2 regions of the Mesorhizobium sp. M0062 genome follow, and region 1 is predicted to be linked to the other one. Evidence: predicted binding sites of a transcription regulator. Region 1 holds the regulator's gene; the other holds the start of a gene.
The links. The regulator HrcA, encoded in region 1, represses chaperone genes, less so after heat shock. The targets are predictions, from matches to a motif close to GTTAGCACTCNCNNNNNGNGAGTGCTAAC.
Positions count from the first base shown of each region.

Region 2: groES (co-chaperone GroES) is a predicted target of HrcA. The motif match lies at 2,453-2,481, and genes of this name have one in related genera.

Region 1 is NZ_JAMYUO010000010.1:58,724-66,546, reverse strand. It holds gene NKJ64_RS14370 (LysE family translocator) at 104-721, opposite strand; gene NKJ64_RS14365 (hypothetical protein) at 900-1,805, shown strand; gene NKJ64_RS14360 (PQQ-dependent sugar dehydrogenase) at 1,830-3,179, opposite strand; gene NKJ64_RS14355 (hypothetical protein) at 3,289-3,489, opposite strand; gene hrcA (heat-inducible transcriptional repressor HrcA) at 3,526-4,611, opposite strand; gene rph (ribonuclease PH) at 4,767-5,483, shown strand; gene NKJ64_RS14340 (VOC family protein) at 5,674-6,084, shown strand; gene rdgB (RdgB/HAM1 family non-canonical purine NTP pyrophosphatase) at 6,084-6,731, shown strand; gene hemW (radical SAM family heme chaperone HemW) at 6,731-7,823, shown strand, end outside.
Region 2 is NZ_JAMYUO010000038.1:14,074-21,896, forward strand. It holds gene groL (chaperonin GroEL) at 376-2,040, opposite strand; gene groES (co-chaperone GroES) at 2,104-2,400, opposite strand; gene bioZ (3-oxopimeloyl-[acyl-carrier-protein] synthase BioZ) at 2,833-3,816, opposite strand; gene NKJ64_RS28640 (adenosylmethionine--8-amino-7-oxononanoate transaminase) at 3,813-5,078, opposite strand; gene bioD (dethiobiotin synthase) at 5,078-5,713, opposite strand; gene NKJ64_RS28650 (8-amino-7-oxononanoate synthase) at 5,710-6,861, opposite strand; gene bioB (biotin synthase BioB) at 6,858-7,823, opposite strand, start outside.

The DNA.
Region 1 (7,823 bases):
GCCGGCCGAAAATATCGAGTGGGCCGCTTGCTGAAAACGCTTGTCTCCTCAAGCCGCATTTTCCGGATGGACCGATCGGCGGAATGGATGGGCCTGAACCGATCTACTGACGTGCGGCAATGGCAGCGGCCGCGCCCACCATGAAGCCGGCGGCGGTGCGGTTCAGCGCCTTCAGCGCGCGTGGCGATTTCAGGAACCAGCGCGCCTTGGCTGCCAGCGCCAGATAGGGCACAAGCACCACGAAGAGCACGATAACGGTGAGCGCGACCAGGATGCCGTAGTCGGCGAGCGTGATGGTCTTCAGGTCGACGATGGTTGGCGTGATGGCGAGGTAGAAGATCATCGTCTTCGGGTTGCCCAGCGTGACGGTGAGGCCGGCAAGGAAGCTCGATACCAGGCCGCCCTTGCCTTTCCTGGCCTCGACAGGCTCGGGCGTGATCCCGGCCGTCCAGAAACGCCAGCCGAGAAAGGCGAGATAGGAGACGCCCAGCCATTTGATGGCGAGAAACACCATGCCGAAGCTTTGCGCGACAAAGGCAAGGCCGAGCACCACCGCGGTGAGATAAATGAGGTCGCCGAGCATCAGGCCGAACGACATCGCCAGCGATGAGCGGAAGCCGGATCCGAGCGCCCGCGCCACAAGCGCGGTGACGCCGGGCCCGGGAATGGCGGCGGCGATGCCCAGCGCAGCACTATAGGCAAGGAAGCCGGTGAGGGTCATGACGGTCGCACCTCGTGAAACGACTCTGATGCCATGAAAGCCTGCAACGGCAAAACGGATTCGATTGCGCCAAGCAGGGCATGAAAGCCGGTCATCCTCGCCTGAAAGCGAGAGATGGTTCACTTACGCCCCGAAGGCGGTCGGCTATCTCGCATGGCTCCGAACGGCAGGAGCACCCATGTTAGCCAAAAGACTTCACATCCAGCTCATGAAGTGGATGCCCAACAACTATTCCGAAGCACGCGGTCACGTCCACGAGCTGGAATGGTATCTGTGGTTCGAGGGGCGTCAGGCTTTCAGCCTGTTCGACAAGGGCGATAGCGATGTCGTTCCGCAGACTGGATATTTTACCGACAGCCGGAACCCTGGCGCCTACCCCGTTCGTCCGATGATCTATCCGCTGGTCGTCAACAACCGCTTCAAGGTGCGGCTGGTGGCGATCGAGCGTGACGGACCGCAAAAGATAGACCCCGACGACACCGCCAAAGGCGAATTCTACATCGACCTCGACACCAAATATCCGCCGGTCTCGGACTGGCGCATCATTGCTGCCGATCCGCGCAATACCGACCTCAACGTGGAAGCGTCGTTCCAGCTGCAATGCCTGGATTATGTCGATACCGCCGAGATTGCCGAGGATGGCCCGCCACGCATCATCGACAAGTCCAATTATCCCTATCCCTGGGGCGCCAATGTGATGGTGTTCGAGCACTGGCTCGGGCTTGGCCGCAAGGCGCCGCTCAAACTCATCGACCCGAACCGCGCATCGCGCCGCGAATACTGGATGATCAATGGCAATGCGGCCCGGCGCATGGTGCAGGACCTCTATCGCTTCCACATCAACCAACTGGGCGTCGCCAACGACACCATCAGCAGTGTTTACGTGCCGAAGCTCAATGCCGGCCACGTCACGGTGAGCCTTTACGAGCACGATTTCAGCGACAGCCGCTTCGCGCAAGGGGCGAAGAAGTCCTTCGGCTCGGTCGGCCTCTTCAATCTCAGGGATACCGGTTTTGATGACCGCGTCTCATCGGCCGAGGTGATCCATACCTATCCCAAGGTGATCCATCGGGACGTGCATTAGGGCCGGATTGCGCTGTTCGCCGGCTCAGGATGGGCCATCGACATGGGTGATGCGCCAGATGGTGCCGTTGCCATCCTCGGTGACGATAAGCGCGCCGTCCTTGGCCACCGCGACGCCGACCGGCCGGCCCCAGACGGCGTCGTCGGAGAGGACGAAGCCGGTGATGAAATCCTGGTACTCGCCGGTCGGCTTGCCGTCGCTGAATCTCAGCCGCACCACCTTGTAGCCGGTCCTCATACCACGGTTCCAGGAGCCGTGCAGGGCGACGAAGGCGTCATCCTTGTACTCTGCCGGGAAATTGCCGCCGCCATAGAAGGCGATGTTGAGCGGCGCCGAATGCGCCTGCATCAGCACGTCGGGCACGGTGACCGAGCCGGCGAGGTCTGGGCGCGCGCCCTCGTGACGCGGGTCCTCGTTGGCGCCGATATAATACCAGGGCCAGCCATAGAAGGCGCCGTCCTTGACTGAGGTGGCATATTCGAACGGCACATCGTCGCCGAGACCGTCGCGCTCGTTGACGACACACCACAGCGCGCCGGTGGCCGGTTGCACGGTCATGCCCGAACAATTGCGCAGGCCGGTAGCGAGGATGCGGCCATTCTTGCCGTCGGGGCCGAAGGCCAGCACGTCGGCACGGCCATCCTCGGAACCCCAGGTGGCGCCGAGTGGCTGTGATTTTGCCCAGGCGTCAAGGCCGCCCTTCGGTGCCTTCTGCATGCCCTCCGCGACGTTCGATCCGGAGCCGACCGAGAGATACAGCGTCTTCCCGTCCGGCGAGAAGGCGATATCGCGGGTCCAGTGGCCGCCGGTAGGGATGTCGGAGACAATCGTCTCCGGTTCGCCGGAGGCTTTAAGGTCGCCGTCGCGATAGGCGTAGCGGACCACGCTGTCGTTGTTGGCGACGTAGACCCATTGCGGCTTGTCGCCAGGCGGGTAGAAGGCGATGCCATAGGGCTGGTTTAGATTGTCGGCAAAAATGCCCTCTTCGGCCGGCTTCGCGCTACCCTTGGCCAGCCGATAGACGCGGATCTGGTTGGCGTCACTGTCGGCGACGAACAGGTCGCCGTTCGGCGCCACGCGCACGACCCGCGGATTGGAAATGCCGGAAGCAACCAGTTCGGCCGAAAACCCAGGCAGCAGGACGGGCTTCGCGCCCTCGGGCCGATCGCCAAGGCCGGCGCTGTTGGAGGCGGATTCGGTGATGTTGGGCTTTTGCAGATCATCCGGCTTGATTAGCCGGCGCACACCTGGCTTGTCGGCCGTCCAGTCGCCGAAAGCGTCTTTGCCGGTCAGCAGCGGTTGATCGGCCTCCTGGGCGAAGGTGCTGGTGGCCAGAAGCAGGGCAAGGCCTGCCAAGCCGGCAATCCGGATCATGCTGTTCTCCTCGAACTCGCGCCGGTCGGCGCGTCATGCACAAGGGAGATATTGTGCGGCCGCCGCAAAAGAGAAGCGTGCGCGCGCGCAGATTCGACGAGAGAACCGCTCAACTTTCCTCTTCGACGTCGAGATCGTCGTCGAGACGCTTTTCCAATGCGACGAGATCTTCCGGCAGCGGCAAGCCCATGGCGCGCATTTCGCGCAGTTTTTCGCGCAGCTGCTCTTGGATTTCGTGCTCGTCCTCCGGCTGGTTGACCATTTCTTCGAGCAGCATGCTGATCTGGGCCTTGAACGATTCAAGCGCCATTCTGCGCCCTCCTTTACGGTGATCCCGGCTTCGGAATTATCTTAACATCCGGGTAATCAATTGCGCAGTGTAGTCGACCATAGGCACGATGCGGGCATAATTCAGCCTGGTCGGGCCGATGACGCCGAGCGCGCCGACGACGCGGGCGTCCTTGTCGCGGTAAGGCGCCACGACCAGCGACGAGCCGGAGAGCGAGAACAGCTTGTTTTCCGAGCCGATGAAGATCCGCACGCCGGGGCCGTCCTCGGCGAGGTCGAGCAGCTGGATCAGCCCGTCCTGCGTCTCCAGATCCTCGAACAGGTGGCGCAGCAATTCGATATCGGCCTGGGCGGTGACGTTTTCGAGCAAATTGGCGCGGCCGCGCACGATAAGGCGCGCCGGCAGGCCGCTATCGGCGCCGGCCCACACCGCCAGGCCTTTCTCGACCAGATCCTGCGACAGCGTGTCCAGCGCTGCCCTGGTCTCGTCCTTGATGCGGGCGATCTCGATGCGCGCCTCGGCGAGCGTGCGGCCCCTGATATGGGCGTTGAGGAAGTTGGAGGCCTCGTGCAGCTGCGAGACGGTGATGCCGGCCGGCAGGTCGACGACGCGGTTCTCGACATCGCCATTCTGCGACACCATCACCGCCAGCGCCTTGGTCGGCTCGAGCTGGATGAACTCGATGTGCTTCAGCGCCACCTCGTTCTTGGTGGCGAGCACCAGGCCGGCGCCGCGCGACATGCCCGACAGCATCTGGCTGGCCTCGGTCAGCATGTGTTCCAGCGTCGCGCCCGAGCCGGAGGCGCGCACCTGCGCCTCGATGACCCGGCGTTCCTCGTCGGAGAGATCGCCAAGCTCCATGAAGGCATCGACGAAGAAGCGCAGGCCGGTCTGCGTCGGCAGGCGCCCGGCCGAGATGTGCGGGGCATAGATCAGGCCGAGATGCTCGAGGTCGCTCATCACGTTGCGGATGGTGGCCGGCGACAGCGACGACGGCAGGATGCGCGACAGGCTGCGCGATCCCACAGGCTCACCGTCCTTCAGATAGGATTCGACGATGCGCCGGAAAATGTCGCGCGAACGCATGTCGAGCGATTGCAGCGCGGGCGCCAGCAGACTGGGTTCGGTGACTGCCTTGGTCATTCGAGCCAAAAACCTCCGGCTCAAGGATATAGACTTCCATCGCCCCCGCGCAACCCGGCGTCTGTGCCAGATCGCCCGGCCTTTTCCTTTGCGCCATGGGCTGCATGCGTCTACAAGCCGCCGACGCAACCGTAAAAGAACAGAAAGAGGCCTCGATGCGCCCTTCCAAACGCCAAGCCGACGAAATGCGCGCCATCTCCTTCGAGCGCGGCGTCTCCAAACACGCCGAGGGCTCGTGCCTGGTGAAATTCGGCGACACGCATGTGTTGTGCACGGCGAGCCTGGAGGAAAAGGTGCCGGGCTGGATGCGCAATTCCGGCAAGGGCTGGGTGACGGCGGAATACGGCATGCTGCCGCGTTCGACCGGCGAGCGCATGCGCCGTGAAGCCTCGGCCGGCAAGCAAGGCGGCCGCACGCTGGAAATCCAGCGGCTGATCGGCCGCTCCTTGCGCGCCGTTGTCGACCTGCAGGCACTGGGCGAACAGCAGATCACCGTCGACTGCGACGTCATCCAGGCCGATGGCGGCACCCGCACGGCCTCGATCACCGGCGGCTGGGTGGCGCTCTACGATTGCCTGCGCTGGATGGAAGCGCGGCAGATGGCCAGTGTTGCCAAGGTGCTGAAGGACCATGTCGCGGCAATTTCCTGCGGCATCCATGACGGCCAGCCGGTCATCGACCTCGACTACATCGAGGATTCATCTGCCGGCACCGACGCCAATTTCGTCATGACCGGCAAGGGCGGCATCGTCGAGATCCAGGGCACCGCCGAGGGCGAGCCTTTCTCGGAAGGGCAGTTCGCGGAGCTGATGGGCCTTGCCAAGAAGGGCATTCAGCGGCTGGTGAGCTTGCAGCAGATGGCTGTGGCTTGATTGAATTTAACGTGATGACGTCGGCGATCCTTCACACCCCCCTCTGGCCTGCCGGCCATCTCCCCCGCAAGGGGGGAGATCAGAGGTCGCTACCGTTTTCGCCAACCATCAACGTTGAGACGCCGCCAGCGGAACTGCCAATCTCCCCCCTTGCGGGGGGGATGCCCGGCAGGGCAGAGGGGGGTGCCTGATGCAACCCTCCGCTATTCTTGAGTCAGCGCTTTACGTCACGGATCTCGCCGCTGCCGAAGCCTTCTACTCCAACGTCCTCGGCCTCCCTCTCCTCGGCAAGGTCGACGGCCGCCATCTCTTCTTCCGCTGCGGCCCGGGCGTGCTGCTCATCTTCAACGCCGAAGCCACCAAAATCCCGCCGGCGCCCGATGCGCGGCTGAAAGTGCCGCCACATGGCGCGGTCGGCGAGGGCCATCTCTGCTTTGCCGCAAGTGCGGATGAACTCGCACAGTGGAAGCCGCAACTTGAGGCGAAAAACATCGCCATCGAAAGCGAATTCGAATGGCCGCAGGGCGGGCGCTCGATCTACATACGCGACCCCTCGGGCAATTCGATCGAATTCGCCGAGCCAAGGATCTGGGGCCTTTGATGCATTCTCTCGATGGAAAGAAGATCGTCGTTGCCAGCCACAATGAAGGCAAGCTGCGCGAATTCGCCGACTTGATGGGTCCGTTCGGCTTCGAGGCGAAGTCGGCCAAGGACTACGGCCTGCCGGAACCGGAGGAGACCGGCACCACCTTCGAGGAAAACGCCTACATCAAGGCCTTCGCCGCGGCTAAGGCGACCGGCCTGCCGGCGCTGTCGGACGATTCGGGCCTGTGCGTCGACGCGCTCGACGGCGCCCCCGGCGTCTACACCGCCAATTGGGCCGAAGCTCCCGACGGCAGCCGCGACTTCGGGATGGCCATGCAACGCACCGAAGTGGCCTTGCAGGAGGTCGGCGCCGCCGAGCCAGCGCAGCGCAAGGGGCGGTTCGTCGCCGTCATCTGTCTGGCCTTCCCCAATGGCGAGGCTGAATATTATCGCGGCGAAGCTGAGGGAACGCTGGTGTGGCCGCCGCGCGGCGAACTCGGCTTCGGCTACGACCCGGTGTTTTTGCCGGACGGTTTCGAAAAGACGTTCGGCGAGATGAGCGCTGAGGAAAAACACGGCTGGAAGCCCGGCCAGCCGACGGCGCTGTCGCACCGCGCCCGCGCCTTCCAGAAATTCGCCCGCGCCAGGTTAGGCTCAGCTTAATGTCGCTGGACCGCAGCCCGGGCTTCGGCGTCTACATCCATTGGCCGTTCTGCGCGGCCAAATGCCCGTATTGCGACTTCAACAGCCATGTCCGTCACCAGCCGGTCGACCAGGAGCGCTTTGCCCGCGCCTTCGAGACCGAGCTGAAGACCATGAGCGAGCGGACCGGGCCGCGCGAAGTGACCAGCATCTTTCTCGGCGGCGGCACACCGTCGCTGATGCAGCCGCAGACGGTGGCGGCGGTGCTGGACGCCGTGGCGAAGAATTGGACGGTGCCCGACGGCATCGAGGTGACGCTGGAAGCCAATCCATCTTCGGTAGAGGCCGAGCGCTTTCGCGGCTACCGCGCCGCCGGCGTCAACCGCGTGTCGCTCGGCGTGCAGGCGCTGAACGACAAGGATCTGCGCTTCCTCGGCCGGCTGCACAATGTCGAGGAGGCGCTGCATGCAATTGGCCTGGCACGGGACATATTCCCAAGACTCTCCTTCGACCTGATCTACGCCCGCCCCGGCCAGACGCTGGACGACTGGCAGGCGGAGCTCGAACAGGCGATCGGCCATGCCGCCGACCATCTGTCGCTCTACCAGCTGACCATCGAGGAAGGCACGCCGTTCCATGCCCTTCATGCGGCGAAGAAATTCATCATCCCCGATAATGACCGGGCCGCCGATCTCTATGCGCTGACTCAGGAGGTCACCGCGGCGCATGGCCTGCCGGCCTATGAGATTTCCAACCACGCCAGGCCGGGCGCCGAGAGCCGGCACAATCTGACCTATTGGCGCTATGGCGAATATGTCGGCGTCGGACCGGGCGCGCATGGCCGCTTTATCGAGAACGGCCACCGCACCGTGACGATCGCCGAGCGGATGCCGGAGACCTGGGCCAATCTGGTGGAGGCCAGGGGCCATGGCGTCACCGGCGGCGAGATCCTGACGCGCTCCGAAGAGGCCGACGAGTTCCTGCTGATGGGGCTGAGGTTGGCCGAAGGCATCGACCTCTCCCGCTACGAGGCGTTTTCCGGGCGCGGCCTGTCGAGCGCCCGGCTGACCGTGCTGCAGGATGAGGGGCTGGTGGCGCCGATCGGCAATGCCA
Region 2 (7,823 bases), on a different contig from region 1:
CCTTCAACGCCAGCCGCCGGTTCCGATGAGAGAATTGTCCCTGATATCACGCTCGATGGAGTTAAATGCCGAGATGGGCGCCTTGCCACGCTCCTCAATGCCCCTCATGATTCACCGCCTATAGCTACCAACTGAATGAATCATCGTGATTGTCGCGCAGCGGAATCCTCAAGGATCGGGCAGTTCGTAGGGGGCGCCGGTTTGACCAGGTTGAGCCCGCGAATTGCTCGATCAGACAAGATCCTAATTCTCGACCATGCGGTGAGGCTCGAACGAGATCCTCGGGACGCACTCCAAGGTTTCGATCATGTTCGGCACACAAGGAAAGGGCGGCATTGCTGCCGCCCTGTCCGCTGTAAGTTGATAGGGGCTGGATTAAAAATCCATACCGCCCATGCCGCCCATGCCGCCCATGCCGCCGCCGCCCATGCCGCCAGGCATGCCGCCGCCGGCCGACTCCTTCTTGGGAGCCTCCGCGATCATGGCTTCGGTGGTGACGAGCAGGCCGGCGACCGAGGCCGCGTCCTGGAGAGCGGTGCGAACGACCTTGACCGGGTCGACGATGCCCATGGCGATCATGTCGCCATACTCGCCGGTCTGGGCGTTGTAGCCGTAGGTCGCGCCCTTGTTGTCGAGGATCTTGCCGGCAACGATCGAAGCTTCAGCACCTGCGTTCGAAGCGATCTGACGGGCCGGAGCCTGCAGTGCACGGCGAACGATGTTGATTCCGGCAGCCTGGTCGGCATTGACGCCGGTGACCTTGATGTTGGCCGAAGCGCGCAGGAGAGCGACGCCGCCGCCTGCAACGATGCCTTCTTCCACGGCCGCACGGGTCGCGTTGAGGGCGTCGTCGACGCGGTCCTTCTTTTCCTTGACTTCGACTTCCGTCGCGCCGCCGACGCGGATCACCGCGACGCCGCCCGCGAGCTTCGCCAGACGTTCCTGCAGCTTCTCCTTGTCGTAGTCCGACGTGGTCTCTTCGATCTGCTGCTTGATCTGGGCAACGCGGCCCTGGATCTCGTCCTTCTTGCCGGCGCCGTCGACAATGGTGGTGTTCTCCTTGGAGATCGACACCTTCTTGGCGCGGCCGAGCATGTTGAGGCCGACATTCTCGAGCTTGATGCCGAGGTCTTCCGAAATGACCTGGCCACCGGTGAGGATGGCGATGTCTTCCAGCATGGCCTTGCGGCGATCACCGAAGCCCGGCGCCTTGACGGCGGCGATCTTCAGGCCACCGCGCAGCTTGTTGACGACCAGCGTGGCCAGAGCCTCGCCTTCGACGTCTTCCGAGATGATGAGCAGCGGCTTGGAGGTCTGCACGACGGCTTCGAGAACCGGCAGCATGGCCTGGAGGTTGGACAGCTTCTTCTCGTGCAGGAGGATGTAGACGTCCTCGAGCTCGGCAACCATCTTGTCGGCGTTGGTGACGAAGTAGGGCGAGAGATAGCCGCGGTCGAACTGCATGCCTTCGACGACTTCCAGCTCGGTCTCGGCGGTCTTGGCTTCTTCAACCGTGATGACGCCTTCATTGCCGACCTTCTGCATCGCTTCGGCGATCATCTTGCCGACCGACTCGTCGCCATTGCCGGCGATCGTGCCGACCTGGGCAACTTCCTCGGAGGTCTTGATCTTCTTGGCAGCGTTGCCGAGAGCCGCGACCACTTCGGTCACGGCCAGGTCGATGCCGCGCTTCAGGTCCATCGGGTTCATGCCGGCGGCAACGGCCTTGTTACCTTCCTGGACGATCGACTGCGCCAGGACGGTCGCGGTCGTGGTGCCATCACCGGCGATGTCGTTGGTCTTCGAAGCAACTTCGCGGATCATCTGCGCGCCCATGTTTTCGAACTTGTCGGAAAGTTCGATTTCCTTGGCGACGGTGACGCCGTCCTTGGTGATGCGCGGTGCGCCGAACGACTTGTCGATGACGACGTTGCGGCCCTTGGGACCGAGGGTCACCTTCACCGCGTCGGCGAGGATGTTGATGCCGTGAAGCATGCGCTCGCGGGCGTCGCGGGAGAATTTTACGTCTTTGGCAGCCATTTTTTAGCTCCTGGCAGGGGCTTGCGATCAAGCCCGAAATTCAGTTGACGGTGAGGCCGATAATCAGCCGATGATGCCCATAATGTCGGATTCCTTCATGATCAGAAGGTCTTCGCCATTGAGCTTGACTTCGGTGCCCGACCACTTGCCGAACAGGATGCGATCGCCGGCCTTGACGTCCAGCGGGACCAGCTTGCCGGCTTCGTCGCGAGCGCCGGAGCCGACGGCGATGATCTCGCCTTCCTGCGGCTTTTCCTTCGCCGTATCCGGGATGATGATCCCGCCGGCGGTCTTGGATTCGGATTCGACCCGGCGTACGACCACGCGGTCATGCAGCGGCCGGAAATTCGACTTTGCCATTTTTGGATTTCCTTGGTGCGGATGTTGAACGGTGCTCCGTTGCCGGAGCATGCCTAGCACTCAGCCGAAGCGAGTGCTAACGCGGCAATGAGATAAGCCGCAGGCTCCTGCTAGTCAAGACGGAAGAGCAAAGAGCAAAGAGAAAAGAGAAGACAGCAAAGAGCAGGCAGCAAAGAGCGTGTAAGCATCGAGCCTTTTATGTGAACAATGTCGGGTATCCGACATATATGGGGCGGCTCACCCTTTGTAATTGAGCTTTATTCAGATGGTAAGATTGGTGCAACGGGTGTTGCATTTGAACTCATCCAGAGGCTCGCACGGGTCGTGCTGCGTCAGCTTGGTCATGTCGAGCTTCAGAAGGCCATTTTTTGGCATTGGTTCTGTTGCTCCTATTGCCGTTCATGACCAATCCTGCGCGCGTGAGCCGGCCGGCTAGATTCCAACCACGAGAGCGCCGCCGCTGAGACCCGCACCCGCCGCCGCCAGAAGGATTTTCTCTCCTGGCTGGAATGGCTTCATCTGGTTGGCGAGCGAGAGCGACAGCGGGACCGTCGCGGCCGAAGAGTTGCCGTATTCGGCAATCGTCTTGACAATTGCTTGGTCCGCAATGCCGAGGTTTCTTCCGACCGCGCCGAAAATCCGAGTATTGGCCTGATGCGGCACAAACCGGCCGACATTGTGTGGCCGCACTCCCGCAGTGGCTAGCGCGGCTGTCGAGCAATCGGTCATCATCTCGACGGCTTTTGCGAACACTTCGGGCCCGTCGGTCATCGTCATCCGGGTCTGCCCGAGGTCGAGGTCGCCATGGAACGGCGTGTTGCTTCCTCCTGCGGGAATCTGGATCAGCCCGTAGCGCGAGCCGTCCGAAGCCACCGAGGCACCGAGAATGCCCCGATCAGCATCATCGCACTGACCGATCACCAGGGCGCCGGCGGCATCGGCGAACAAGACTGAGCTCGCGCGCTCGGCTGGATTGATGCGGCGGCTGAGGATGTTGGCGGCGATGACCAGCGCTGGTTTGCCATGCAGGCGGGTGAACCCGTCCGCAAACATGAGCGCATAGATGAAGCCGGCGCAGGCGCCGGTCAGATCGACCGCGCCTGCGCGGCCAAGGCCAAGCTTGTGTGCGACCAGCGGCGCGCTTGGCGGCAGAAGATGGTCGGGCGTCGAGGTGGCAAGCAACAGCAGACCGATGTCGTGGCGCGCAATACCGGCGTTCACCAGCGCCATGTCGCCAGCCCGGGTGGCAAGACCCGACAGCGTGTCTTCGTCCGTTGCCCAGAAGCGCGAACGGATTCCGGTACGCCTTTCGATCCAGCCCGGCTCGAGGCCGAGATTGCTCTCGATCTCGGCATTGGCCACCTTGCGCCCAGGCACGTGATGGCCAAGTCCGAGAATGCGCGACGACTTGCTCATGGCCTTGACCCGAAGCGTTCCCCGGCCTCCTCGATGGCGTCATAGAGTCGTTCGAGCTCGTCGCCTGCGATGCAATAGGGTGGCAGAAGGTAGAGGACATTGCCGAGCGGGCGCACAAGCAGGCCGCGCTCGAGGAAGAAAGCGCGCAGCTTCGGACCAATCTCGGCGAGATAACCTGCTGAACCGGTTCGCAGGTCGAGCGCCGCGATCGTTCCCGTGGCTCGACAGTCGGCAAAATATGGATTGTCCCGAAAGCGTTGCAGCCCGACGGCCTGCATCACGCTCAAGGCCGTGATCCGCCCGGCCACTGGCTCGTCGCGCCAGATCTCGACATTGGCGAGTGCTGCCGCACAGGCAATCGGATTGGCGGTGTAGGAGCTCGAATGGAAAAACGTCTTCTTCCGGTCCTCGGAATAGTGCGCCCGGAAGATGGCATCGGTGACAAGCGTTACGGCCAGCGGGATGGTGCCGCCAGTCAAGCCTTTGGAGGTGCACAGGATATCTGGAGAAATCGATGCCTGCTCGCAGGCGAACATGGTTCCGGTGCGTCCCCAGCCGGTCATCACCTCGTCGGCGATCAGCAGCGAGCCGGAGGCCTCAGTGATCTTCTTCAATTCGGCCAGAACCGATGCTGGATACATCAGCATGCCGCCGGCGCCCAGCACCAGCGGCTCGACGATCAAGGCTGCGGCTCGTCGATCGCGGGTCACAGCCTCGAAACGATCCAGCGTCTCCTGCTCGTGCCCCGCGGCCGGAAAGGGGATGATGTCGACCTCGAACAGCAAGGGTTCATAGGCGGCGTTGAACACGCCACGCGCACCGACGCTCATCGTTCCAATCGTGTCACCATGATAGCTGTGCTCCATGACGACGATGCGCGAGCGCGGCGCGCCGATGTTGCGGAAATAACCGAGCGCCATCTTCAGCGCGACTTCGACTGAGGTCGAGCCACTGTCGGAATAGAACACCCAGTCGAGTCCAGCGGGAGCGAGGCCGACAAGCGCCTTGGCCAAGCGCTCTGCCGGCTCGTGCGTGAAGCCCGCAAAGATAATCTGGTCGAGGCTCGACGCGGTTGTCTCGATTGCCTTCATGATGCGGGGATGGCGGTGGCCATGTGTGACGACCCACCAGGAGGAGATGGCGTCCAGGATGCGGGCGCCGTCGGCCCTGTGGAGATAGGCGCCCTCAGTCAGGACGATTTCTGGGATCGCAGGCTCGAGTGCGTGCTGGGTGAAGGGATGCCACACATGAGACTGCGACATCAGTCACCTCCAGTAATCGAGGCGAAGGCGAAGCCGGCAACCATTGCGTCCCTCAGTGTTTTGCCCGTCAGCACATCGAGGTGCGGCAGCCTGCCGAGCTGCGGGGCACCGCTGAATTCCACGATGGTCCGTTGCGTATCGGCCATCTCATCGCCGATGAAAGCGATGCCCGCCAACGGGATGGAGCGGGCGCGGAGCGCCTCGACCGATAGCAAGGTGTGGTTGATGGTGCCGAGTGTGGTGCGGGCGCACAGAATAACGGGCAGCCGCCATTCAGCGAAGATGTCGATTAACCTTGTGCGCCGGTTGAGCGGCACCATTAGGCCGCCGGAGCCTTCGATGACGAGCGGCGTCGGTAGGACGGGAAAAGCAAGATCGGCAGCCTTGATCGCCACGCCGTCGATCTCGGCCGAACGATGCGGCGACAGCGGGCTCCGCAAGCGGTAGGCTTCCGGCAGCACGCGCTCTGAGGGCAAGCCGGCAAGCCGCGCGACAACCTCGCTGTCGGTCTCGCCGTCGAGGCCCGATTGCACCGGTTTCCAGTAAAAGCCGTCCAGCAAACCGGCGAGCCCAGCCGCAAACACGGTCTTGCCAACTCCGGTATCCGTTCCGGTGATGACGATGCGCTGGGTCATATCGCCTCCGGTGATGTTTCGGCGAACACCTCGACCAGCGCCTCGACCATGGCGGAAATGTCGGCTTCGCCAATATTGAGCGTCAGTGAGATGCGCAGCCGCGACGTGCCCTCGGGCACGGTCGGAGGACGAACGCCGCGTATGTCGAAGCCGCGGGCCTGCAGGCGCGCCGCCACTGCCATGGTGCGCCTTACATCGCCGATTACTAAGGGCTGGATCTGAGAGCCACTTGGTGTCACACCCCAGCGATTGACCAACCGGCCGGCGCTGGCGACGCGTTCATGCAGCTGAACACGCCGCATAGGCTCGTCGGCGAGCATTGCGAGTGCCTCGCGCGCCACGACCGCCATCAGTGGCGATGGCGCGGTTGCGTAGATGAATGGACGGCAACGGTTGATCAGATATTCGCACAGTGCCCTCGGCCCGGTGACGAGCCCACCAGATGCGCCGAGCGCCTTGCCGCAGGTGTGGAGCGCTATGATGTTGTCGCGGCCCTCGAAAGCGGCGGCAAGCCCCCGGCCATCCGGTCCCCAGACGCCGGTGGCATGCGCCTCATCAATGACGATGAATGCGCCGTGCCGATCGGCAAGTGCGACCAGGCTCTCCAAAGGCGCGCAGTCGCCATCCATGCTGTAAAGGCTTTCCACCGCGATCCAGACGCATCCCATGCCGCCTGCGACGCGCCAACGTGTAATCGCATCCTCGACAGCGGTGGCGTCGTTGTGCGCGGCCAGCACGAACTGTGCGCGCCCGGCCTGCGCACCCTCATGCATGCTGGCATGGGCGAGCTCATCGACAACCAAAAGATCGCCCTTCTGCGGCAGGGCGCTCAGCAGAGCGAAGTTGGCGATGTAGCCGCTGCCGAAGAACAGCGCGCGGTCGGCTCCAAAGAATGCCGCCGCGTCTGCCTCGAGCTGCTCGTGTTCCGGTGCATTGCCGCGCAACAGCCGCGACCCGGTGGCGCCAACCGGCGTGCCCCGCGCAATCGCCGCCACAACCGCATCGCCAAGTCTTCTGGACGCGGCCAGCCCGAGATAGTCGTTCGACGAGAAGTCCAGCCCGGCGCGGGGCGAAAGCGTCCGCAGCCGGTCCTTGCGCGCTAGCCCCTGCAAGGTCGCATCATAACGGGCAAGCGGCGCCCCGTTCATTGCGCCTCGAGTTCCATCGGATCGATGCCAAGGCGCCGGAACAGCAGGGTATCCTTGTCCTCACCGGGATTGTCCGCCGTCAGCAGCGTGTCGCCGAAGAAGATCGAGTTGGCGCCGGCAAAAAAGCACAGCGCCTGCATCTCGTCAGTCATCGCGGTGCGGCCGGCGGACAGACGGACATGCGATTTCGGCATCATGATGCGCGCCAGCGCGATCACGCGCACGAATTCGATCGGCTCAATGGGCTTGGCGTCTGCAAGCGGCGTACCGGCGATCGGGATCAGCATGTTGATCGGAACGCTTTGCGGATGTTCCGGCAGATTGGCCAGCGTCACCAGCATGTCGATCCGGTCCACCGGCTCCTCGCCCATGCCGACAATGCCTCCACAGCAGACCTTGATGCCGGATTTGCGAACGTGGTCAAGCGTCTCGAGCCGCTCGGCAAAGCTCCGCGTACCGATGATCTCGCTATAGTAGCGTTCTGACGTATCGATGTTGTGGTTGTAGTAGTCGAGGCCCGCCTGCTTCAGTCGAGCGGCTTGCTCAAGATCGAGCATGCCGAGTGTCATGCAGGTCTCCAGGCCCAGCGCCTTGACGCCTTCGACCATCGCCACCACCGCATCCATGTCGCGCGCCTTGGGGTTTCGCCAGGCCGCGCCCATGCAATAACGGGTGGCGCCGGCATGACGCGCCTTGGTCGCTTCGGCGATGACGCGCCTGACATCCATCAGCTTGGACGCCTCCAACCCGGTTTCGTGACGCGCCGACTGGCTGCAATAGCCACAATCCTCCGGGCATCCTCCGGTCTTGATGCTGAGCAGCCGGCTGAGCTGGACCTTGTTTGGATCGAAATTCTGGCGGTGCACCGTTTGCGCCAGGAAGAGGAGATTGTTGAAGGGGGCATGGTAAAGTGCCTGAGCCTTCTCCAAGGTCCACGCTCCAGGGTCAGGGGGGTCAAGAGA